4 regions of the Pseudomonas sp. SWRI51 genome follow, and region 1 is predicted to be linked to each of the others. Evidence: predicted binding sites of a transcription regulator. Region 1 holds the regulator's gene; each other region holds the start of a gene.
The links. Region 1 encodes FliA, which starts transcription of late flagellar genes. Its sites were predicted from a motif close to CTAAAGTTTNNNNNNNNNNNGCCGNTAA; they were not measured.
Positions count from the first base shown of each region.

Region 2: the regulator FliA is predicted to act here: its motif matches at 2,540-2,567, upstream of HU720_RS20480 (methyl-accepting chemotaxis protein).
Region 3: the regulator FliA is predicted to act here: its motif matches at 1,489-1,516, upstream of HU720_RS07005 (methyl-accepting chemotaxis protein).
Region 4: the regulator FliA is predicted to act here: its motif matches at 4,069-4,096, upstream of HU720_RS14255 (methyl-accepting chemotaxis protein).

Region 1 covers NZ_JABWRG010000051.1:20,809-26,507, reverse strand. The annotation lists gene HU720_RS15505 (chemotaxis protein CheA) at 1-1,037, opposite strand, end outside; gene HU720_RS15500 (protein phosphatase CheZ) at 1,050-1,838, opposite strand; gene HU720_RS15495 (chemotaxis response regulator CheY) at 1,861-2,235, opposite strand; gene fliA (RNA polymerase sigma factor FliA) at 2,342-3,082, opposite strand; gene fleN (flagellar synthesis regulator FleN) at 3,079-3,912, opposite strand; gene flhF (flagellar biosynthesis protein FlhF) at 4,026-5,336, opposite strand; gene flhA (flagellar biosynthesis protein FlhA) at 5,348-5,699, opposite strand, start outside.
Region 2 covers NZ_JABWRG010000097.1:9,831-15,529, reverse strand. The annotation lists gene HU720_RS20490 (FdhF/YdeP family oxidoreductase) at 1-1,474, shown strand, start outside; gene HU720_RS20485 (YMGG-like glycine zipper-containing protein) at 1,818-2,297, shown strand; gene HU720_RS20480 (methyl-accepting chemotaxis protein) at 2,625-3,707, shown strand; gene HU720_RS20475 (response regulator) at 3,727-4,092, shown strand; gene HU720_RS20470 (STAS domain-containing protein) at 4,092-4,421, shown strand; gene HU720_RS20465 (chemotaxis protein CheA) at 4,426-5,699, shown strand, end outside.
Region 3 covers NZ_JABWRG010000013.1:50,286-55,984, forward strand. The annotation lists gene HU720_RS06995 (ATP-binding protein) at 1-1,056, opposite strand, end outside; gene HU720_RS07000 (hypothetical protein) at 1,197-1,409, shown strand; gene HU720_RS07005 (methyl-accepting chemotaxis protein) at 1,559-3,178, shown strand; tRNA gene HU720_RS07010 (tRNA-Leu) at 3,374-3,458, shown strand; gene HU720_RS07015 (DoxX family protein) at 3,546-3,959, shown strand; gene HU720_RS07020 (hypothetical protein) at 3,979-4,176, opposite strand; gene HU720_RS07025 (alpha/beta hydrolase) at 4,521-5,327, opposite strand; gene HU720_RS07030 (hypothetical protein) at 5,433-5,699, opposite strand, start outside.
Region 4 covers NZ_JABWRG010000044.1:4,797-10,495, reverse strand. The annotation lists gene HU720_RS14265 (LysR family transcriptional regulator) at 1-192, shown strand, start outside; gene ggt (gamma-glutamyltransferase) at 302-1,969, shown strand; gene HU720_RS14255 (methyl-accepting chemotaxis protein) at 2,063-3,982, opposite strand; gene HU720_RS14250 (neutral zinc metallopeptidase) at 4,167-5,048, opposite strand; gene pcaH (protocatechuate 3,4-dioxygenase subunit beta) at 5,238-5,699, shown strand, end outside.

The DNA of each region.
Region 1 (5,699 bases):
TGTTTCTCGCCAGCAGGTGCCGGGGCGCGGGCCGGAGCTGCAGCAGGCGCTGCGGCGGCGGCAGGTTTGGCAGCTGGGGCCGGTGCGGGTGCGGCAGCCGGTGCCGGCTTGGCTTCAGCCTTGGGCGCTGCGGCTACCGCTGCAGCTGCAGCAGGCGCTTCGGCGGCAACGGCGTCGGCGGCAAATTTGCCTTTGCCGTGCAACTGGTCCAGCAGCGCTTCGAATTCATGCTCGCTGATTTCGTCACCGCTGGCGGTGGCGCCAGCAGGCGCTGCGCTTGCAGCCGGCAGCGCGTCAACGGCGAAGGTGCCTTTGCCGTGCAACTGGTCGAGCAGCGACTCGAACTCGTCATCGGTGATTTCATCGCTGCCGGCGGCCGGAGCGGCAGCGGGAGCGCTGGCCACGGCGGGTGCCGAGAACTGGCCTTTGCCGTGCAACTGGTCAAGCAGCGATTCAAACTCCGAATCGGTGATCTCGTCACCTTCGGCGCTGACTGCCTGGCCTTGCGCCTGCTCGCTTTGGGCAGCTTGGGCCTTGACCGCGTCGAGCGAATCGAGCAATTGCTCGAACTCGGTGTCGGTGATGTCCGCCTCAGCAGCGGCCTCGACCACAGGCTCAGGCTCGACCACAGGTGCAGGTGCCGCGCTACCCGGCTCGGCAAGGCGCGACAGCGCCGCCAGCAGCTCACGGGTAGCGGGGGTAACCTGGGTGCGCTCGCGCACCTGGCTGAACATGCTGTTGACCGTGTCGAGTGCTTCGAGCACCACGTCCATCAGCTCGGCGTCGACCCGGCGCTCACCTTTGCGCAAGATGTCGAAGACGTTCTCCGCGATATGGCAGCACTCCACCAACTCGTTGAGCTGAAGGAAGCCGGCGCCCCCTTTAACAGTGTGGAAACCGCGGAAAATCGCATTGAGCAAGTCCGCATCGTCCGGTCGGCTTTCCAGCTCGACCAGCTGCTCGGACAAAAGCTCGAGGATTTCGCCGGCTTCTACCAGGAAATCCTGAAGGATTTCTTCATCGGCGCCGAAGCTCATTAAACGTGCTCCTTAAAAACCCAGGCTGGACAGCAAATCGTCAACATCGTCCTGGCTGGACACGACGTCTTCACGCTTATCGGCATGAATCTGCGGACCTTCACCCCGAGTTGGATGTTTTTCTTCATCTTTTTCAGCACGCAGCTGCTCGTGGTCATGTTCGATACCGGCAAACCGATCGACTTGACTGGCCATGAGCACGAGCTTGAGCAGGTTGCTTTCAACTTCGGTAACCAGCGCAGTGACGCGCTTGATCACTTGACCGGTGAGGTCCTGATAGTCCTGAGCCAGGACAATCTCGTTGAGGTGGCCGGCGACTTTCTGGTTACCTTCAGCGCTATGCGTCAGGAAACTGTCGACACGCTTGACCAATTCACGGAACTCCGTCGCTTCCACTTCGCGGCGCATGAAGCGCTGCCAGTCGGTGGACAAGCTGCGCGCCTCGCTGGCCAGGTCGTTGAGCACCGGGGTGCACGCCTCGGCCAGGTCCATGGTGCGGTTGGCCGCGCCTTCAGTGAGGCGAACCACATAGGAGAGGCGCTCGGTGGCGTCAGTGATCTGCGACACTTCCTCGGCCTGCGGCGTTGCCGGGTCGATATGGAAGTTGACGATTGCGCTGTGCAATTCGCGTGTGAGCTTGCCGACTTCCTGATACAGCCCGCGGTCGCGGGTCTGGTTCAGTTGGTGAATAAGCTGCACGGCATCACCGAACCGGCCGCGCTCGAGGCTCTCGACCAGTTCCTGGGCATGCTTCTTCAGGGTCGTTTCAAACTCACCCAAAGAGTTGTTGGTTGACTCCATTGCTTGCGCCCCCTGACGTGGCTCAGCCGTTGACGCGTTCGAAGATCTTTTCGATCTTTTCTTTCAGCGCCTGGGCGGTGAAAGGCTTGACCACGTAACCGTTGACGCCGGCCTGGGCCGCTTCAATGATCTGCTCGCGCTTGGCTTCGGCGGTCACCATCAGCACGGGAAGGTGCTTGAGGCGCTCGTCGGCGCGCACTGCGCGCAACAGGTCGATACCGGTCATGCCAGGCATGTTCCAGTCGGTCACGAGGAAGTCGAAGTTCTCGCTATGGAGCATCGGCAGTGCCGTGTTGCCGTCATCGGCTTCCTTGACATTGGTGAAGCCCAGATCACGCAACAGGTTCTTGATGATCCGCCGCATCGTCGAAAAGTCGTCAACGATGAGGATTTTCATGTCTTTGTTCAATTAGACCTCCAAGCAGTCTTTAACGCGCTCGGCGCCGAGCGCGCGCTCAATCAATTCGGCACTACAAAAATAAACGACTGCACTGAACCTGGGTTCAACGCGCGCGCCATTCCCCAAGGCGGCTGCGCAGCCGAGCTGCACATTGGCTGTGCAACTGGCTGACACGCGATTCGCTGACCCCCAGGACCTCACCGATTTCCTTGAGGTTCAGCTCTTCGTCGTAGTACAGCGCCAGTACCAGGCGCTCGCGCTCCGGCAGGTTGGCGATCGCATCGGCCAGGGCACGCTGGAAGCGCTCGTCTTCCAGATCACGCGATGGCTCAAGCTGTCCGCTCACTCCATCCTCGTGCAACCCTTCATGTTCGCCGTCCTGCAAAAGGTCGTCGAAACTGAACAGTCGGCTGCCCAAGGTATCGTTCAGAATCCCGTAGTAATCATCGAGACTCAATTGGAGTTCGGCAGCAACCTCGTGATCTTTAGCGTCACGGCCAGTTCTTGCTTCAACACAGCGCATTGCATCACTGACCATGCGCGTATTTCGATGCACCGAACGTGGCGCCCAGTCACCTTTGCGGACCTCGTCGAGCATCGCTCCGCGGATGCGGATACCGGCGTAGGTTTCGAAGCTGGCGCCCTTGCTGGCGTCATACTTGTTGGCCACTTCCAGCAGGCCGATCATGCCGGCCTGGATGAGGTCTTCGACCTGCACGTTGGCCGGCAGACGCGCCAGCAGGTGATAGGCGATGCGTTTGACCAGCGGCGCGTAGCGTTCAACCAGCTCGTACTGCGCGTCCTTGGACGCCTTGCTGTACATCTTGAAACCGCTCGAATTCATAGTACTGGCCCCGCACTGGTCGGCTGCACCAGACGCTCGACGAAAAACTCCAGATGCCCACGCGGGTTGGCAGGCAGCGGCCAGCTATCGACCTTCTGCGCGATGGCCTTGAAAGCCAGCGCACACTTGGACCGAGGGAAGGCCTCATAGACCGCCCGCTGCTTCTGCACCGCCTTGCGAACGCATTCGTCGTAAGGCACGGCGCCGACGTATTGTAGGGCGACGTCGAGGAAGCGGTCCGTGACCTTGGTCAACTTGGCAAACAGGTTGCGCCCTTCCTGCGGGCTTTGTGCCATGTTGGCCAGCACGCGGAAGCGGTTCATGCCGTAATCGCGGTTGAGCAGCTTGATCAGGGCGTAGGCGTCGGTGATCGAGGTAGGCTCGTCGCACACCACCAGCAGCACTTCCTGCGCGGCGCGCACAAAACTGACTACCGAGTCACCGATGCCGGCAGCGGTGTCGATGACCAGCACATCGAGATTGTCGCCAACATCGCTGAACGCCTGAATCAGGCCAGCGTGCTGGGCCGGCGCCAGGTGCACCATGCTCTGCGTGCCGGAGGCAGCCGGGACGATACGTACCCCACCTGGCCCCTGCAGCAGCACATCGCGCAGCTCACAGCGCCCTTCCATGACATCGGCAAGGGTGTGTTTGGGGGTCAGACCGAGCAGCACGTCGACATTGGCCAGGCCCAGGTCGGCATCAAGCAGCATGACCCGGCGGCCGAGCTCGGCCAGTGCCAGGGACAGGTTCACTGAAACGTTGGTCTTGCCGACGCCACCTTTACCACCGGTGACGGCGATCACCTGTACGGGATGCATGCTACCCATGTCTTCTGATTACCTTGTCTCGCTTGAACCCAGGCCACTCAGGAGGCTGAACGCTCGACGCCACGGATCTGCCGGGCAACCCCATGATGTAGGTACTTTTTACCGTTTTCACCTCAACCCACCCGCTTGCCAGGGTTGTGGTAGAGATCAGCGAACATGTCGGCCATGGCCTCCTCGCTGGGCTCGTCTTGCATCTGCACACTGACGGCGCGGCTCACCAGTTGGTGCTTGCGCGGCAGTTGCAGGTCTTCAGGGATGCGCGGGCCATCGGTCAGATAGGCAATCGGCAACTCATGGCTGATGGCCAGGCTCAGCACTTCGCCGAGGCAGGCCGTTTCATCGAGCTTGGTCAGGATGCAACCGGCCAGGCCGCAGCGCTTGTAGCTGTGGTAGGCGGCGGTCAGCACCTGTTTCTGGCTGGTGGTGGCCATGACCAGATAATTCTTCGAGGCAATGCCTCGCCCTGCCAGCGTTTCGAGCTGCATGCGCAGTGCCGGGTCGCTGGCTTGCAGGCCGGCGGTGTCGATCAGCACCACACGCTTGCGCAGCAGCGGCTCTAGCGCCTGGGCCAGGGACTCGCCCGGGTCGACGTAGGTTACCGAGACGTTGAGGATGCGCCCAAGGGTCTTGAGCTGCTCCTGGGCGCCGATACGGAAGCTGTCCATGCTCACCAGGGCCAGGTTGTTGGCGCCGTACTTGAGCACGTAGCGCGCAGCCAGCTTGGCCAGGGTGGTAGTCTTGCCCATGCCGGCCGGGCCGACCATGGCGATGACCCCGCCCTCCTCGATCGGTTCGATCTGCGGCACTTCGATCATGCGCGCCAAGTGCGCAAGCACCATGCGCCAGGCTTGGCGCGGCTCTTCGATGCCAGCGGTCAGTTCGAGCAGTTCACGGGCCAGCCCGCCGGACAAGCCCAGGCGCTGCAAACGGCGCCACAGGTTGGCCTGCTGCGGTTTGCTGCCTTGCAGTTGGCCCCAGGCCAGCGAGCCGAGCTGCACTTCAAGCAGTTCGCGCAGGCCCGAAAGTTCTGAGCGCATGGCGTCCAGCAAGCGCGCTTCGACCGGGGCCGGTGCCGGCGCAGGTGCCGCTTGCGGCGCCTCGACATGCGGCTCTACCAGCGGCTCGGAGGCGGTCAGCGACTGGCCGGCGAACAGTTGACGATTGCCGTCGCCCAGCTCGTTGCGGCCGCTGATTTCGGCTTGGGCGGTAACGATGCGGGACTGGGTCTTGCGCAGTTCGTCTTCGAGCTCGACGTTGGGCACGCGCGGCGCCAGCGCGGACAGCTTGTAGTCCAGCGCGGCCGTCAGCTCGACACCGCCTGCAATGCGCCGGTTGCCGATGATCGCGGCATCGGCGCCAAGCTCATCGCGGACCAGTTTCATGGCCTGACGCATATCGGCGGCGAAAAAACGCTTAACTTGCATAACCCACTACCTCAGCCATTTGGGCCCACGGTGGCAACGATGGTGACTTGCTTGTTGTCAGGTATTTCCTGATACGCCAAAACATGCAAATTCGGTACAGCCAGGCGGCCGAAGCGCGACAGCATGGCCCGGATCGGGCCGGCCACCAGAAGGATGGCCGGCTGGCCCTGCATCTCCTGACGCTGGGCTGCCTCGATCAACGAACGCTGAAGCTTCTCGGCCATGCTCGGCTCAAGAAGAACACCATCTTCCTGACCCTGCCCGGCCCTTTGCAGACTATTGAGCAAGATCTGTTCCAACCTTGGTTCCAAGGTGATCACAGGAAGCTCGGACTCAACGCCCACAATGCTTTGCACGATTGCG
Region 2 (5,699 bases), on a different contig from region 1:
GGCCCTGGGCGGCGACATGGCGTTGCTGCGCGGCATGGCCAAGTTCCTGCTGCAATGGGAGCGCGAAGCCCAGGCCGCTGGCCAGCCGGCGGTGTTTGACCACGCATTCATTGCCGAGCATGGCCATGGTGTGGACGAGTACCTGGCGGTAGTCGACGCAACGCCATGGGCTCAAATCGAAGCGCAGTCGGGCCTGACCCTGGCCGACATCGAACTGTCGGCGCGCATGTACTGCAAAGGCAAGCGCGTGATCATGTGCTGGGCCATGGGCATCACCCAGCATCGCCACTCGGTGCCGACCATCCAGGAAATCGTCAACCTGATGCTGCTGCGCGGCAACCTCGGTGCGCCGGGCGCGGGCCTGTGCCCGGTACGCGGCCACAGCAACGTGCAGGGCGACCGCACCATGGGCATCAATGAACGCCCACCGGTCGCGCTGCTCGATGCCCTGCAAAAGCGTTTTGGTTTCGACGTGCCTCGGCACAACGGCCACAACACCGTCGAGGCGATCCACGCCATGCTCGAAGGCCGCGCCAAGGTGTTCATCGGGCTGGGCGGCAACTTCGCCCAGGCGACCCCGGACACCGAGCGCACCGCCCAGGCGCTGCGCAACTGCGACCTGACCGTGCACATCAGCACCAAACTCAACCGCAGCCACCTGGTGCATGGCAAGCAGGCGCTGATCCTGCCGTGCCTGGGCCGCACCGATATCGACCTGCAGGATGACGGCCCACAGGCGGTCACCGTGGAAGATTCGTTCAGCATGGTCCACGCCTCCAACGGCCAGCTCAAGCCGCTGTCGCGCCAGATGCGTTCTGAGCCTGCGGTGGTTGCAGGTATCGCCGCCGCCACGCTGGGCAAGCAGCCGGTGGACTGGCAATGGCTGGTGGCCGACTACGGGCGTATTCGCGACCTGATCGCCGACACCATTCCGGGCTTCGCCGACTTCAATCAGCGCCTGGAACTGCCGGGGGGTTTCTACCTTGGCAACAGCGCCGGCAGCCGACAGTGGCAGACTGCAAGCGGGCGCGCCAACTTCAAGGCCAACCTGCTGCCCGACAGCCTGCTCGATGAGCGCGTGCGTGCCAGCGGCCAGTTGCCCGACCTGATCATGCAATCGATGCGCTCGCACGATCAGTACAACACCACCATTTATGGCATGGACGACCGTTATCGCGGCGTGCGCGGCCAGCGTGACGTGCTGTTCGCCAACGAAGCCGACATCATCCGCCTGGGCTTCCAGCCGGGGCAGAAGGTCGACATCGTGTCGCTGTGGGGCGACGAGCACGTGCGCCGGGTGCACGGCTTCACGCTGCTGGCGTTCGACATTCCTGCCGGGCAGGCGGCGGCTTATTACCCTGAGGTGAACCCGCTGGTACCGCTGGAGAGCATTGGCGAGGGCAGCCACACGCCGACCTCCAAGTTCATTGCCATCAAGCTTGAGCGGGCGCGGGATGACGGGCGCATCATCTAATCCCCACCGCCAGCCGGCGCGGCCCTTCCTGTAGGAGCGGCCTTGCGTCGCGAAAGGGCTGCGAAGCGGCCCCAGCGATTTTGCATGACACGCAAATCCTGGGGCCTTTCGCGGCACAAGGCCGCTCCTACACACACCTGGCTGACGCCCACAAAAAAGCCCTGTCCGCAATGGATCAGGGCTTCGTCACAAATACCTCGGACAGCCAAAAACGGCGAAAGTTTCATACACAATTCAACAACTTACAGAATTGTGTACAACTCGTGCTACTCGTCGGATTTCGATTGCCAGCAGCACGGCCCAGCCTCAAATTCCGCTTCGTCATCCCTCTGAGGCTCTCTCGATGAAGAAGTACTCCTCGATTCTGTTGTTGTCTTTCAGCTTGCTCAGCGGCGTTGCCATGGCAGGCGGCACCACCGAAGCCGGCATTGGCGGCGCGCTAGGTGGGGTACTGGGCTCGGTGGTCGGTCAGCAGATCGGCGGCAGCACCGGCGGCGCTATTGGCGCAGGGCTGGGCGGCGCGGCCGGTAGTGCGGTGGGTGCCGACAAACGCCAGCGCGGTGAGGCAGCCATCGGTGGCGCCTTGGGCGCAGCCGGCGGTAACGTGGTCGGTCGCTCGCTGGGCGGCACCAACGGCAGCTACATCGGTGCAGCAGCAGGCGGCGGCGCCGGCGGCGCACTGGGTAACTACATGGGCAACAAGGCCGACGAAGACGAGCGCCGCGATGATCGCCGCTACCGTCGCGGCTATGATGACCGCCGTCACTACGACCGCGGCCACCACTACGGCCACCGCAAGCACAAGCGCCACGGTCGTCACTAAAATACCCCTGGCCTGCGGCGCCCGCCGCAGGCCACCCCCCTTAATGGCTTAGGCAAATTGCCACCACGCCATTGGCTTACGCCATACTCCTAACCCTTAAGCATTCCCGCCTCCTACCCTGCGACAAAACGCGTCGGCCCACACTCGGCTGTAAACGGCGCCCCGCCCGGTTTTAGCTGACTGGTCAATCAAAAAAATGGCGATACCCGCGACTACCGCTCGGCCATGACTCCATGGTCGGATTAAGGGCTGTCCCGATTTTGACGTCAAAACTCGGCCTGTACCATTTGCGCTCGTAACCTGGAAAAGGCGCGCAGCGGAATGCGGATGTATCTCGTCATATGGACCGGCATAGCGGTATGCGCCACGGCATTGTTCACCGGTATCGTCTGGTTGGGCCTGCTTGCGCTCAGCGCCATCGCACTCGCTACCCTGCTCCTACGCCCCCGCCCTATTGCCAGCCCTGCACAGGCCCTGGCCGAAGCCCTGCCGGAAGCTACCCAACCGCGTGATCGCGACCTGTCGCTGCTGCTGCCGCACGCCGCCACCGCCTGGGCCGACGGCCTGCAGCAAAGCCGCTTGCTGGTTGCCGAGAACATCGGCGGTTTGCTCGAGCGCTTTGCCGCCATTCACCAGCGCGTGGGTGTGTCGCTCGATGCCGCCGAACGCACCCTGGAACAAGACGGCGTCGGCCAAGGGCTGCGCCACTGCACCGAACAACTGCATCAGGTCACCGAAGCCTTCGCCAGCCGTGGCCAGCGCCAGAGCGCGGTGCTGGAAAGCATCAGCCACCTGGACAGCTACACCGGCCAGTTGCAACAGATGGCCCGGCACGTCCAGGAAATCGCCAACCAGACCAACCTGCTGGCGCTCAACGCCGCCATCGAAGCAGCCCGTGCCGGCGAGTACGGCCGCGGCTTTTCGGTAGTCGCCGACGAGGTGCGCAAACTCTCGCAACTGTCGGCCACCACCGGGCAGTCGATGGATGCCAAGGTTGGCGAGATCAACCATGCCATCCAGTCCAGCATCGAAACCGCCCAGGCCCTCACGATCCACGACCAGACCGACCTGGCGCGCATGCAGCAATTGCTCGATGAGGTGATCGACGGCCTTGGCGGCAACCTCAAGGCCCTCGACCAGACCTCCCGCGAGCTGCAGCAGGACGCCCGCACCACCCAGCACCATATCCAGGCGATTCTGGTCAACCTGCAGTTCCAGGACCGGGTCGACCAGATGCTTGACCATATCGCCATCGACCTTGCCGAGCTGCTGACCGCCATCGCCACCGATGACCCGGCCTTGGGCGACATCGACGCCTGGCTGCGTGGCCAGCGCGAGCGCTTCACCACCCGCGAAGAGCGCAGCGGCCAGCGCGAACCGGCCGATGCTGGCGAACTCACCTTCTTCTAACCCCTCAGGTACTCCCCCAATGGCCAAAACCATTCTGATCGTCGACGACTCGGCCTCCATGCGCCAACTGGTGCGCATCAGCCTCGCCAGCGCCGGCCATACCATCATCGAAGCCTGCGACGGGCAGGATGCGCTGGCCAAGCTGACCGGGCAGAAGGTCAACCTGATCATCAGCGACGTGAACATGCCCAAGCTCGATGGCATCGGCCTGGTCAAGGCCCTCAAGGCCCGCGCCGAGTACCGCTTCACGCCGATCATGATGCTCACCACCGAAAGCGAGCAAAGCAAGAAGGCCGAGGGCCAGGCAGCCGGTGCCAAGGCGTGGATGGTCAAACCATTCCAGCCTCAGCAGTTGCTGGCTGCCGTAGAAAAGCTGGTGGGCTGATGGCCAGCCTGACGCTACGGCCCAGCGCAGCAGACACGCCTGCATGCCTGTGCCTGGCGGGCGACCTGACCATTTTCGAGGCGCGCGACACCCACGCCGCGCTGCTCGAGTTGCTGGCTGAAAACCCCGGCCCCTGGGCGCTCGACCTCAGCGCGCTGGGCGAGCTCGACAGCGCCGGGCTGCAACTGCTGCTGGCCCTGGGCAAGCAGTTGGGCGGCGCCAACACGCCACTGCAAGTGCTGGCTGTGTCCAGCGAGGCCGCCGCACTGATCGAGCTGCTACGCCCGACCGGGCTGTTGCTTGACCTCCAATCCGTCTGTGCAGGATGACCCCATGCTCGACGCAGAACAGTGGCAGCAGTTACTCCAAGGTTTTCTAGAAGAAGCCAACGACCTGCTGCGCGAAGCCGAAGACTGCCTGCTGGTACTGGAGCGCAGCCCCACTGACAGCGAGGCCATCAACGCCTTGTTCCGCTCGGTGCACACGCTCAAGGGCTCGGCCGGGATCTTCTCGCTGGAGCCCCTGGTCGCCCTGGCCCATCACCTGGAAAACCGCCTGATGCAGGTGCGCGACGGGGAGTGCGCGCTGGATGACGCGCTGACCTCGCTGATGCTGCAGTGCATGGACGAACTCAACGTCATGGTGCGCAGCATAGACCCGCACACCGCAACCCTGGCGCCGCATACCCCGCGCCAGGCCGAGCTGCTGGCCGCCCTCGAAGCCTTCACCAGCAGCGCGCCACACGCCGCGCAAGGCCCAGCGGTGTGGCAACTGGCCCTGCGCCTGGACGCAGAGTTGCTGCGCAACGGTTTCGACCCCTGCGCGTTCATCCGCTACCTGGCCCGCCTGGGCGACATTCTGGCCGTGGATACCCTGACCGACGCCCTGCCGGCCCTTGAGCAGATGGACCCCGAGCAATGCTACCTGGGCTTCGACATCACCCTGAGCACCGAGGCCAGCCGCGAGACCCTCGAAGAGGTGTTCAGCCTCGCCGATGGTTTCTACCAGCTGACCCTCACCTGCCAGACAGCGCCGGATGACACCCCCGCAACGGCCAGCCTGCGCCCGGCGACGCAAACGTTGGCGCCCACCCCGGCAAGCGACGAGCCCCGCGTGGTACACACCGCCAGCAGCCTGGTGAAGGTGGCGGCGCACAAGCTCGACGAGCTGATCAACCTGGTCGGTGAGCTGGTCATCAGCACGGCGGGTGCGCATATGCAGGCCATGCAGACCGGCGACAGCGAATGCATCGAGCGGGTCCAGGCCGTGCATCAGCATGTCGAGCAGATCCGCGAGCGCGCGCTGAAGCTGCGCATGGTCGAGATCGGCGAAACCTTCAACCGCTTCCACCGCGTGGTGCGCGACGTCAGCCTGACGCTGAACAAGCAGATCCAGTTGCACCTGCACGGCGGTGACACCGAGCTGGACAAGACGCTCACCGACCGCATTGCCGACCCGCTGATCCACCTGGTGCGCAACGCCATCGACCACGGCATCGAAAGTGCCGAGGAGCGCCTTGCTGTCGGCAAGCCGGCGCAAGGCAACCTGAGCCTCAGTGCCGGGCATGACTCGGGCATGATCGTGCTGGAAATCCAGGACGACGGGCG
Region 3 (5,699 bases), on a different contig from region 1:
TTGCTTGGCGAACCCATACACCTGGCTAAGGCCCAGGCCGGTGCCCTTGCCGAAAGCCTTGGTGGTAAAGAAAGGCTCGAAGATTCTCGGGAGCACCTGGGGGTCGATCCCTTGGCCATCATCCTGCACGTCAAAGCGCACGAACAGGCCGTGCAGGCCTCCGACCTCGCCTGCCAACAGCGCGCTGGCAACCACCAGGCGTATCTGCCCTTTCTCGGCAATGGCATCGCGCGCATTGAACATCAGGTTAAGCAGCACCATCTGCAACTGCCCGGCGTCCACCTCTATCAGCGGTAGATCCGGCTGAACCTCTTGGACCAGTGCGATACCACGGGGCAAGGCGTGCTCAAGCAGGCTGCGGGTAGACTCGATCACCTGCGCCGGGGTGATGCGTGCATGGCTCAGTTGGCGGTGCCGGGCAAAACTGAGCAGTTGCTGGGTCAGCTGGGTGCCCCGCTGGCCGGCATCGAGGATATGTTCGAGCAGGCGCTGCGTGCGCACGGGGTCCTGGCTGCCGAGGGCCAGCCGCGCGGAGCTTAGAACGATCGTCAGCAGGTTATTGAAATCATGGGCCAGGCCACCGGTCAACTGCCCCAGCGCTTCAAGCTTCTGTGCCTGGAATAGCTGCGCACGCATGGCATCGAGCTGCAGGGCCGAATCGCGACGGTCGGTAATATCGCGAGTCACCTTGGCCAGGCCTATCACCTCACCCTGCTCATCACGGATCACATCCAGCGCTGCCAACGCCCAGAACTGCGTACCGTCCTTGCGCACGCGCCAGCCTTCATCCTGCGCCACACCCTCTTCGAGGGCCTGCTGCAGAATGCGTGCGGGGCGACCTTGAGCGCAGTCCTGATCGGTAAAGAACAACGAAAAATGCTGGCCGATTACCTCGTCGGCGCAATAGCCCTTGATGCGCTGGGCACCGGCGTTCCAAGACACCACGTGGCCTGTGGGGTCGAGCATGTAGATGGCGTAGTCCACCACCGACTGCACCAGCCGTTCATAGCGCGTATCGGGTGTTGCGGGAGGGGTCGGGCGGTCCGCTGAAACCATGGGATCTCCACAAGCGGCGCGAAAGACATCATCAGCTTAGCTAAAACCTGCGCCCATTACCGCGGCTGTCGTCGGACCGTGACCAACCCGCCCGGCATGCCCTATAGTAGAGGCGCCCGCTTCAGCGTTAAGGACGCCACATGCCCGCCACACCCCGTATGCAAGGCTTGCAAGACGACCTTTTGCGCACCGCCGCCGACCTGGACACCTTGTCTGAAGCCCTCGACGGCCACGCCCGTTATTTGCGCCATTCCATCCACAAGGACGACGCCCCTGCGCTGGATGACCATGCCCAAGGCCTGCGGGACTCGGCAGGCGACATGCGCGACCTGGCGGCCACGATCAATTCTTGACCTTGCGCCCTGAAGTCTTTGCTCTGCAAAGTCGGACTTCGGGGCGGGTTCAAGCCTTCAGTAGAGCCTCGTCAGGCATCTCATTTTTTTTCATTCAGGGCCGATACGATGATTAGGCATGCAGCCATCATCCCCTTCGGAGTCCGCCCGTGAATCTAAGAAACCTGAACCTGGCGCCGCGTGCCGCGCTCTTCTTCTCCCTGATCGTAGGGCTCGTTGTGGTGCTGGGTATTTTTGCAGTGGTCCAGATGGGCAAGCTGCGCGATATCGAAAAGGACGTCGAGCAGAACTGGATGGCCAGTATCCGCCAAACCGCGATGATGAACGCTGCAACGCTTCGCCTGAGGCTGGAAACCCAGCGCGGGCTGGCAGACCCACAAAGCCTGCAGAAAACCATTGAAAGCTTCCCTGCCTACCGCAAGGCCCTGGCCGACACCGTAGCGGGTTATGAGGCACTTATTGCCAGCGACAAAGAGCGCGCCTTGTTCTCTGAAGTTAAAAACAGCGCGCACGCTTATCAACAGCAGTTGGAACTGCTGGAACCCATGATGAAGGCAGGCGACCTCCCCTCAGCAGTGCGCCTGGTTGCCGCGAGCATTCGTCCGCTGACCAGCAAGATGGAACAGCAGATCAAGGACCTCACCGACTTCAACAACAGCGGGGCTGCAGCAGCGGGCGAAATGGCAACCAGCATCTATTCATCAGGCCGCACACTTGTCGTAAGCATCATAGCCGTTGTCGTGCTGCTGACCATCGGCCTGGCAGTCCTGCTTACCAAAAGCATTACCTCCCCCATCAGTAACGCGTTGTCTGTGGCCGAGCGGATCGCCAGCAGCGACTTGTCGAAGGAAGTGCAGGTTATCGGAACCGATGAAGCCGCCAGGCTGCTCAAGGCCTTGGCGCAAATGCAACACAATCTGCGCGATACGATTGTGCAGATATCCGATTCCTCCACTCAGTTGGCCTCGGCAGCCGAGGAAATGACCGCCGTCACGGAAGCATCGAGCCGTGGCCTGGTGTCCCAAAATGATGAAGTCAACCAGGCCGCCACCGCGGTTACCGAGATGAGCGCCGCCGTGGATGAAGTGGCTCGCAGTGCCGAGTCCGCCTCCCAGGACTCGAAACGCACGCAAGGCTTTACCGAGAGCGGGCTGGACCGGGTGGCGCAGACCTTGAAGTCGATCCAGCGGCTCAGCGGCAACGTGGAGCAAACAAGCGAACAGATCCAAGGGTTGTCGAACCGTGCGCAGGCTATCTCCAAAGTCGTGGAGGTTATCCGGGGCATTGCCGAACAAACCAACCTGCTGGCGCTGAACGCCGCAATCGAAGCTGCGCGGGCAGGCGAACAGGGGCGAGGCTTTGCTGTGGTCGCTGACGAGGTCAGGGCGTTGGCGCATCGCACTCAACTGTCGACGCAAGAGATCGAGCAAATGATTGCAACGATTCAGACCGATTCCGAGCAGGCGGTACAGGCGATGACCACGAGCCGAGATCTGGCCAACCAGTCCTTGGACATTGCTCAGGAAGCCAGCACTTCGCTGGACCAGATCGCCACTGCGATCACGCAAATCAATGAGCGTAACCTGCAAATCGCGACGGCGTCTGAAGAGCAGTCCCATGTGGCGCGTGAAGTGGACCAGAACCTTTTGCGTATCCGCGACCTCGCCTCGCAAAGTGCTGCCGGGGCAAGCCAGACAGCCAGTGCTTGCGGGGAAGTGTCGCAATTAGCCATCAACCTCAACCAATTGGTCACGCGTTTTGTGGTCTGACGTACCGGGAAACACCTGACTACCTGTAACACCCACCCTGGCCACTTCGCTATACACAAAGAGGTGGCCACGGGGGAAACCTAGAGCCTCAAGGCCGCGTATTCAACACGCCCATGGCGGGCAGCTCGTGCCAGCAGGCACCCTAAATCGTTGATTTGCGCAATATTTTCGTGTCTAATCGGCTGCTTCACATCGGCCTCGATGGTGAAATTGGTAGACACATCGCACTTAAAATGCGCCGCCGCAAGGCATCCCGGTTCGAGTCCGGGTCGAGGCACCATTGCTGCTCCCCCACCTTATCCTTCCGCCAGTCATTCGCCAGCTAGCTGCTAGAGTGGACAGTGTCACTGTTCATTGGAGCGCCGCCATGCGCTATGCACTGCTCGAAGGGCAACGCGACATCATCCTGCTGCTCGCCCGCATTCTGTTGATGGTCCTGTTCGTGCTCGCCGGCTGGGGAAAGCTGACCGGCTTCGACGGCACGGTAGCCTATATGACCTCACTCGGCGCCCCTGCCCCGACCTTGGCCGCTGCGGTGGCGGTGGTCATGGAGTTCGCAGTCGCCATCCTGCTGATCCTGGGCTTCTACACCCGGCCGCTGGCGTTGCTGTTCGCGCTGTTCGTGCTGGGCACGGCGCTGATCGGCCACCCGTTCTGGAACATGGTCGACCCCGAGCGCAGCGCCAACATGACCCAGTTTCTGAAAAACATGAGCATCATCGGCGGCCTGCTGGCGCTGGCCGTCGCAGGCCCTGGGCGCATTTCACTGGACCGGCGCTAAGCCGACTGCGGCTGCGGCGTCAGTCGTCGCAGTCGTCGCAGTCGTCGTGCCAGGCCGGGTGATTATCGTCATCGTCGAAGTCATCGAGCAGGTCTTCATCCTCCTCGACTCCATCCAGCACGCCTTGGGCATCTGCCTCGGGGTCAAAGCCGTCGTGGAATTCATGGTCGAGCAGGTGGTCGTGCTCGGGTTCGTGCAGATCGTCTTCGTCACGCATGGCAGGCTCCTTTCACCTCAACCCCGCCTATATAGGCCCAAGCGTGCCAAGGGTCAATGCGCGCGAGCCTTAACCTTGAGTTAACCACGCAGGCGCAAGGTAAAGGCTCTCCCTTCAAAACGTCCTTGGCCCGCCTTTACCGGCGGGCTTTTTTTGTTAGCGGAGCCCCTCGCGATGCGCTGCGAAAAATCCGGTAACGTTTGTTCAGGGCTGTATCCAGGCACTTTCACGAAATTCTGACAAAGCGAGCGGCACACTGGCCTGGCTTTAATACGTTCTAATTCAAACCCGCCCACCGTGGCGGGTTTTCTTTTTCTGGCCTGGCCCAGGCGCTTGCGGCAGGCTTATCCCAGCTGGCAACTCGCAAAAAACACATCCATCGCCGCCGAACAGGCACTGGGCGCGCTCATCTGCGGGTAATGGCCCATGTTATCAATAAGGCTCAAATGGCTGTTAGGTAGTGCGGCGTGCAGATAATCACCCACCGCCACGGGCACGACCGGGTCACCTGTGGATTGCAAGATCAGTGTCGGTAATTGAAGCCCAGCTATGTCAGCGCGGTGATCGGACAAAAAGATCACGCGGGCGAAGTGCCTGGCGATCTGCGCATCGGTGCGGCAAAAGCTGCTGACCAGCTCCTCGCCAAGCGCCGGCTGCCCAGGCGTGCCCATCAGTACCGGGGCCATGCTGCTGGACCAACCTTTGAAGTTCTCATCAATGGTATGCAGCAATGAGTGCACTTCTTCTGCCGAGAAGCCGCCTGTATACCCTGGCGAATTGATATAGCAAGGCGAGCCGCCAATCATTATCAGCGCAGCGATTCGCCCGGCACTCTGGCGCTCAGCCAAGGCGCCGACCATTGCGCTAACCGAATGGCCAACGACGATAATCGGCCCTTGGGCGAATTCGTCGATCAATTCGTTGAGGTCAGACGCATAGCCCCACAATGACGCGTACTTGTCGCGGTCGTAGGCTTGAGTATCAGATTGGCCAGCGCCTACAAGGTCATAGGTCACGACGCGAAAGCGGGTGAGCAAATGCGGCAGCAGAAACTTCCACATCGACTGGTCGCAGCCAAACCCGTGGGACAGGATCAACGTCGCGGTGCCACTTCCGGCAACGTGCACATTGTTACGTTTTTGCAGGGACATACCGATCTCGGTGTTGGGCAATCAATGTGCCCGGGGCGAGACCACTATATCCGCCCCCACGCTAAACCGAAACGGCTTGAAGCCACGCAGCGCCGGGGCTCGCCGTTACGTGCTGTATTTGCCCAGATAGGTGATGGTTGCGGTGCTTTCGGGCAGGCGCGTCACCGGCTCAACTTGATCGGAAAGCGAGCGACGGTCGCACCATATGGCTGACGGGTTGCTGCCAATCATGATGAAGTGGGTAAACGCTGAGCCTTTGGCGATTACCTGAGCCCGTTCAGCTGGGCAACGCATCTGCGACAGAACACCCTCTATCCCGCCTGGATACTCGACAAAGTCAGAGTCCATATGGAACTCAAGGTCTTCAGCCAA
Region 4 (5,699 bases), on a different contig from region 1:
CTGTCGCATTTCATGACCCACGAAGACATCCGCACCGGGCGCCTGCAGGTGCTGCTGGGCGAGCACAACAACGGTTATCGCCAGCCTATTCACGCGGTCTACTACCGCAACACCCAGCTGGCCCTGCGCATCCAGTGCTTCCTGGATTTCATCCAGAAAAAGCTCGCCACGTACGCCTGCGCAGTTGCCTGAACGCGACAGTATCTGTCCAAGGGCGGCGAAATTTCCCTGGGTTGGTTGCCGGGCATGAAGGCTTCGGCCTTTAATGACTGATCAACAAAAACAACACCAGGAAGTGCCCATGCGTATTGTCCCGTTCCAGCTACTGGCCCTTGGGGCCGCGATCCTGAGCTGTTCCTCGGCGTTTGCCGTCACCCTCGAAGGCGGCGCGGTGGCCGCGCCTGATCAATATGGCGCACAGGTGGCCGCCGATATTCTCAAAAAAGGCGGCAACGCCGTGGACGCCGCCGTGGCCACCGCGTTCACCCTGGCGGTGACCTACCCCGAGGCCGGCAACATTGGCGGCGGCGGCTTCATGACCTTGTACGTCGACGGCAAGCCGTACTTCATCGACTACCGCGAGGTCGCGCCCAAGGCTGCCACGCGCAATATGTACCTGGACGACAAGGGCGAGGTCATCGAGAACCTGAGCCTGGTCGGCGCCCGCGCCGCAGGTGTGCCGGGCACGGTGATGGGGTTGTGGGAGGCGCACCAGAAGTTTGGCAAGTTGCCGTGGAGCGAGTTGCTCACCCCCGCCATCGGCTATGCCAGGAACGGCTTCAAGATCGCCCAGAAGCAGTACCAGTACCGTGACGACGCCCAGGGGCTGTTCAAGACCGCGACCAATTTCAACGACTATTTTGGCCATATGAAAGTCGGCGAGCTGTTCAAGCAGCCGGAGCTGGCGCAGACCCTTGAGCGCATCGCCGACAAGGGCGTGAGCGAGTTCTACCAAGGCAAGACCGCCGACCTGCTGGTGGCACAGATGAAGGCCGATAACGGCCTGATCAGCAAACAGGACCTGGCCGACTACAAGGCCGTGTGGCGTGACCCGATTGCCATCAGCTGGCGCGGCAACGTGGTCTACACCGCGCCACCGCCAAGCTCGGGTGGTGTGGCCCTGGCCCAGTTGCTGGGCATCAAGGAAGACCGCGCAGCGGACTTCAAGGGCGTGGAGCACAACTCGGCCAAATACATTCACCTGTTGGCCGAGATCGAAAAACGCGTGTTCGCCGACCGCGCCGACTACCTCGGCGACCCTGGTTTCACCAAGGTGCCGGTGGATCAACTGATGGCCAAGGATTACCTGGCCAAGCGCGCAGCGCAGGTCAACCCCAACGCCATCTCGGCCACCGACAAGGTCAAGCCGGGCCTGGAGCCGCACCAGACCACGCACTTCTCCATCGTCGACAAGCAGGGCAACGCGGTGAGCAACACCTACACCCTCAACCTGGACTACGGCAGTGGCGTGGTGGTGAAAGGGGCTGGTTTCCTGCTCAACGATGAAATGGATGACTTCAGTGCCAAACCGGGTGCAGCCAACGTATTTGGTGTGGTCGGCGGTGACGCCAACGCCATCGAGCCAGGCAAGCGCATGCTGTCGTCGATGAGCCCCAGCCTGGTAACCCGTGATGGGCAGGTGGTGCTCGTGGTCGGTACGCCGGGCGGCTCGCGGATTTTTACCTCGATCTTCCAGGTGATGAACAACCTGTATGACTTCGGCATGCCGCTGGAAAAAGCCGTGGCTGCGCAGCGGGTGCACCACCAGTTGCTGCCCAAGGACACCATTTACTTCGACAGCTACGCGCCGCTCAAAGGGCCAGTGGCCGATGACCTGAAGAAAATGGGGTATGTGCTTGAGGATCAGGGCTGGGAGATGGGTGACATCCAGGCGATCCGGGTCACCGGGCAGAAACTTGAGACCGCCTCCGACCCACGTGGGCGTGGCGTGGGCATGGTCGTCAAGTAACCGCTTGCGCAAATGATCGCGGGGCAAGCCCGCTCCTACGGTGCCCGTGTCGGCATCCGTGGGAGCGGGCTTGCCCCGCGATGCTTTACCGGGTCAGACGCGGAACTTGCTGACCAAGGTCTGCAGGTGCCCACCCAGACGCGCCAGCTCGATGCTGGACGCTGCGGTCTCATCGCTGGCCGAGGCGGTTTGCTCGGACACATCACGCACGTTCAGAATGCTGCGGCTGATCTCTTCGGCCACGGCGCTCTGCTGCTCGGCGGCGGCGGCGATCTGCTGGTTCATCGACTGAATGTTCGACACCGTCCGGGTGATGCTGTCCAGCGAACCACCGGCCTTGCGCGCCAGCTCGACGCTGCTGTCGGTCAGGCTACGGCTGCCGCTCATGACGTCGGCAACCTGCTGGGTGCCCTGTTGCAGGCTGGCAATCAGGCCTTCGATTTCTTCGGTGGACTGCTGGGTCCGCTGGGCCAGGCCGCGGACTTCGTCGGCGACCACGGCAAAACCACGGCCCGCTTCACCGGCACGGGCGGCTTCGATGGCGGCGTTAAGCGCCAGCAGGTTGGTCTGCTCGGCCACCGACTTGATCACATCCATGACGCTGCCGATCTTCTGGCTTTCCTGCTGCAGCAGGTTCATGGCTTCAGTGGAACGGTTGACTTCAGTGGCCAGGCGCTCGATCTGGCTGATCGCCTCGCCAACCACTTTGTCACCGTTGCGCGCTTCAGTATCGGCGTTGGTGGCAGCCATGGCAGCCTGCTCGGCGTTACGCGCAACTTCCTGCACGGTGGCGGCCATTTCGTGCATGGCAGTGGCCACCTGGTCGGTTTCGACCTTCTGGCTGTTGGCACCGGCACTGGTCTGCTCGGTCACTGCCGACAGTTCCTCGGCGGCGCTGGCGATTTGCGTGACGCCGTCACGGATGCCGCCGATCAGCTCGCGCAGGGTGGTGCCCATACGCGCGATGCCCTGTTGCAGCACGCCCAGCTCGTCGCGGCGAGTAACGCGCAGGTTCTGGGTCAGGTCGCCTGCGGCGATCTTCTCCACAGCGTCCAGGGTTTCGCGCAGCGGGCGGGTGATCTGGCGCGTGATGATGAATGCTGCCAGCACACCGACCAGCAGCGCCAGCAAGGTGGCGATGATCTGCAGGCTGCGGGCCTGGGCGCTTTCGATGTCGCGACGCTCGATCTGGATGGCGTACAGCGCATCGCTGCGCTTGACGATGTCGGCGCCTTGCACAGTCATCTCGGCGCGTGCGGTGGCGATGGCTGCGACCGCATCACGGAACTGGCGCACCGCGTCGCGGTAGGCCAGCACCGACTGTTCGAACTGTTGCAGGCGGGGGGCTTCGTTGGGCAGTTCGCGCTTGAGCGTGTCGACTTCGACCAGCGCGGCATCGAGCTGGCGCAGGGCGGCCTGTTCGTTGGCGGCGCTGTTGTCGGCGATGTAGCCGCGCACGTCGATGCGCACCTGCAGCAGTTGCTGGCGGGCCTTGCTGATCAACTGGTACTGGGCCAGGCGCACGCTGTCGGACTCACTGCGGCTCATCACGTCCTGGCTCAGGGCGTCCATGGCTTCGTCGGCCTTGATCGCCACCAGGTTCATCGAATCGCGGGCAGCGGTAGAGACCTTGTAGCCGGCGCGCATCTTGTTCAGCGACACCTTGTACTCACTGATGGTCTGGCCCAGCGCCTGCAGCAACTTGACGTTGTCGAGGCTCTTGAAGGTGCTGACCAGGTAATCCTGCTGCTTGCTGAAGGCGTCCAGCTTGGTCTGGGTATTGGCCGCCGAGGCGTCGTCGCCGTTGGCGATCATGTACTGCAGACGCGCCACGCGCAGGTCGGTCAGGTCTTTGTTGAGCTTACCGATGTCGCTCATCCAGTTGCTGCGGTCGATAAGGCTGCCCAGGCTGTTCCAGCCGGTCAGGGCCAGCAGGCCGGTCAGGACCAGCACCAGGCCGAAGCCCAGGCCGAGTTTGAGGTTGACGCTGATGTTGGCAAACCAGCTATTCATGCACGCTCTCCGAATTTGATTTCTTTCACTTGATCTCAAACCGCGGGCGTTGTTCTTGTGCAGGGCCCGGCTGATTCGTGAAGGTGTTATCGGCCAGCGAGGCGTAAGCTGAAACGCCGTTCAGCAGATTTATAACCCATTGAAATGTGTGGGTTTCGGGGCCGCGAGGCAGCCCCTGGAGGGCTTACAGGCTGCGGGCTGCGAAGGTGTCGCACTGGTTCACGTCGCCGCTGGAAAAACCGGCCTTGAACCAGCGCACCCGCTGCTGCGAAGTGCCATGGGTGAAGGAGTCAGGCACAACGCGGCCCTGGCCCTGCTGTTGCAGGCGGTCGTCACCGATGGCGTTGGCGGCGTTGAGCGCTTCCTCGACGTCGCCGGGCTCCAGCCAGTTCAGGCGTTTTTGCGCCTGATAGGCCCAGACCCCAGCCAGGCAGTCGGCCTGCAATTCCTGGCGCACCAGCAAGCCGTTGTCGCCTTCCATGCGTTGCCCGCTGCGGCGTGCGGCGTCGACTTTGGCCGATACGCCAAGCAGGGTCTGGACGTGGTGGCCGATTTCGTGGGCGATCACATAGGCTTGGGCGAAGTCGCCTTCGGCGGCAAAGCGGGTTTCCATTTCGCGGAAGAACGTCATGTCCAGGTACACGCGCTGGTCGGCCGGGCAGTAGAACGGCCCCACTGCCGAGGAGGCGAAGCCGCAGGCGGAGTTCACCTGGCCGCTGAACAGCACCAGTTTCGGGTCTTGGTATTGCTTGCCGGCTTGGGCGAACAGGGCTTTCCAGGTGTCTTCGGTGTCGCCGAGGATCGAGGCAACAAAGGCCGCCTGCTCGTCGTTGGCCGCCGGCGCCTTGTTGCCGACAGTGGCCGGCGCCTGTTGCTGCATTTGCCCGGTCAGTTGGCCAAGAATCTGCAGCGGGTCCTGCCCGGTCAGCCAGCCGATGCCGACGATCAGCAAAATGGCGCCGAGCCCAAGGCCCTTGCCGCCGCCGAAACGCATGCCGCCGCCACCGCCACCTGCGCCGCGGGCATCGACCACGTTGTCGCTGCGTCGGCCTTTTCGCCATTCCATGTGGAGCTCTCCGGTTGTTGAAACATCAAGTCAAAAGATTAGTCCAGTGCTGAGCAACCCGCTCATGCATAACCAAATGGTTATGCCTGTGACCGCCAATTTCAGTATTCATCCCGCCCGGCCTGCCGGAAACTGCAAGTCCGCCTGCCACGCCCAGGCGCTTCGATAATTCCAAGAGAGGAACCCGGCATGCCCGCCCAGGACACCAGCCGCTTCGTGATCCGTGATCGCAACTGGCACCCCAAGGCCCTCACGCCTGATTACAAGACCTCGATTGCCCGCTCCCCGCGCCAAGCGCTGGTGAGCATTCCGCAGTCGATCAGCGAAACCACCGGCCCGGATTTTTCCCATCTGCGCTTTGGCCAACATGACCACGACCTGCTGCTGAACTTCAACAATGGTGGCCTGCCGATTGGCGAGCGCATTATCGTGGCCGGGCGCATTGTCGACCAGTACGGCAAGCCGGTGCCCAATACGTTGGTCGAAATGTGGCAAGCCAACGCAGGTGGCCGCTATCGGCACAAGAACGACCGTTACCTGGCCCCGCTGGACCCCAACTTCGGTGGCGTTGGCCGCTGCCTTAGCGACCGTGACGGCTACTACAGCTTCCGCACCATCAAGCCCGGCCCATACCCTTGGCGCAACGGCCCC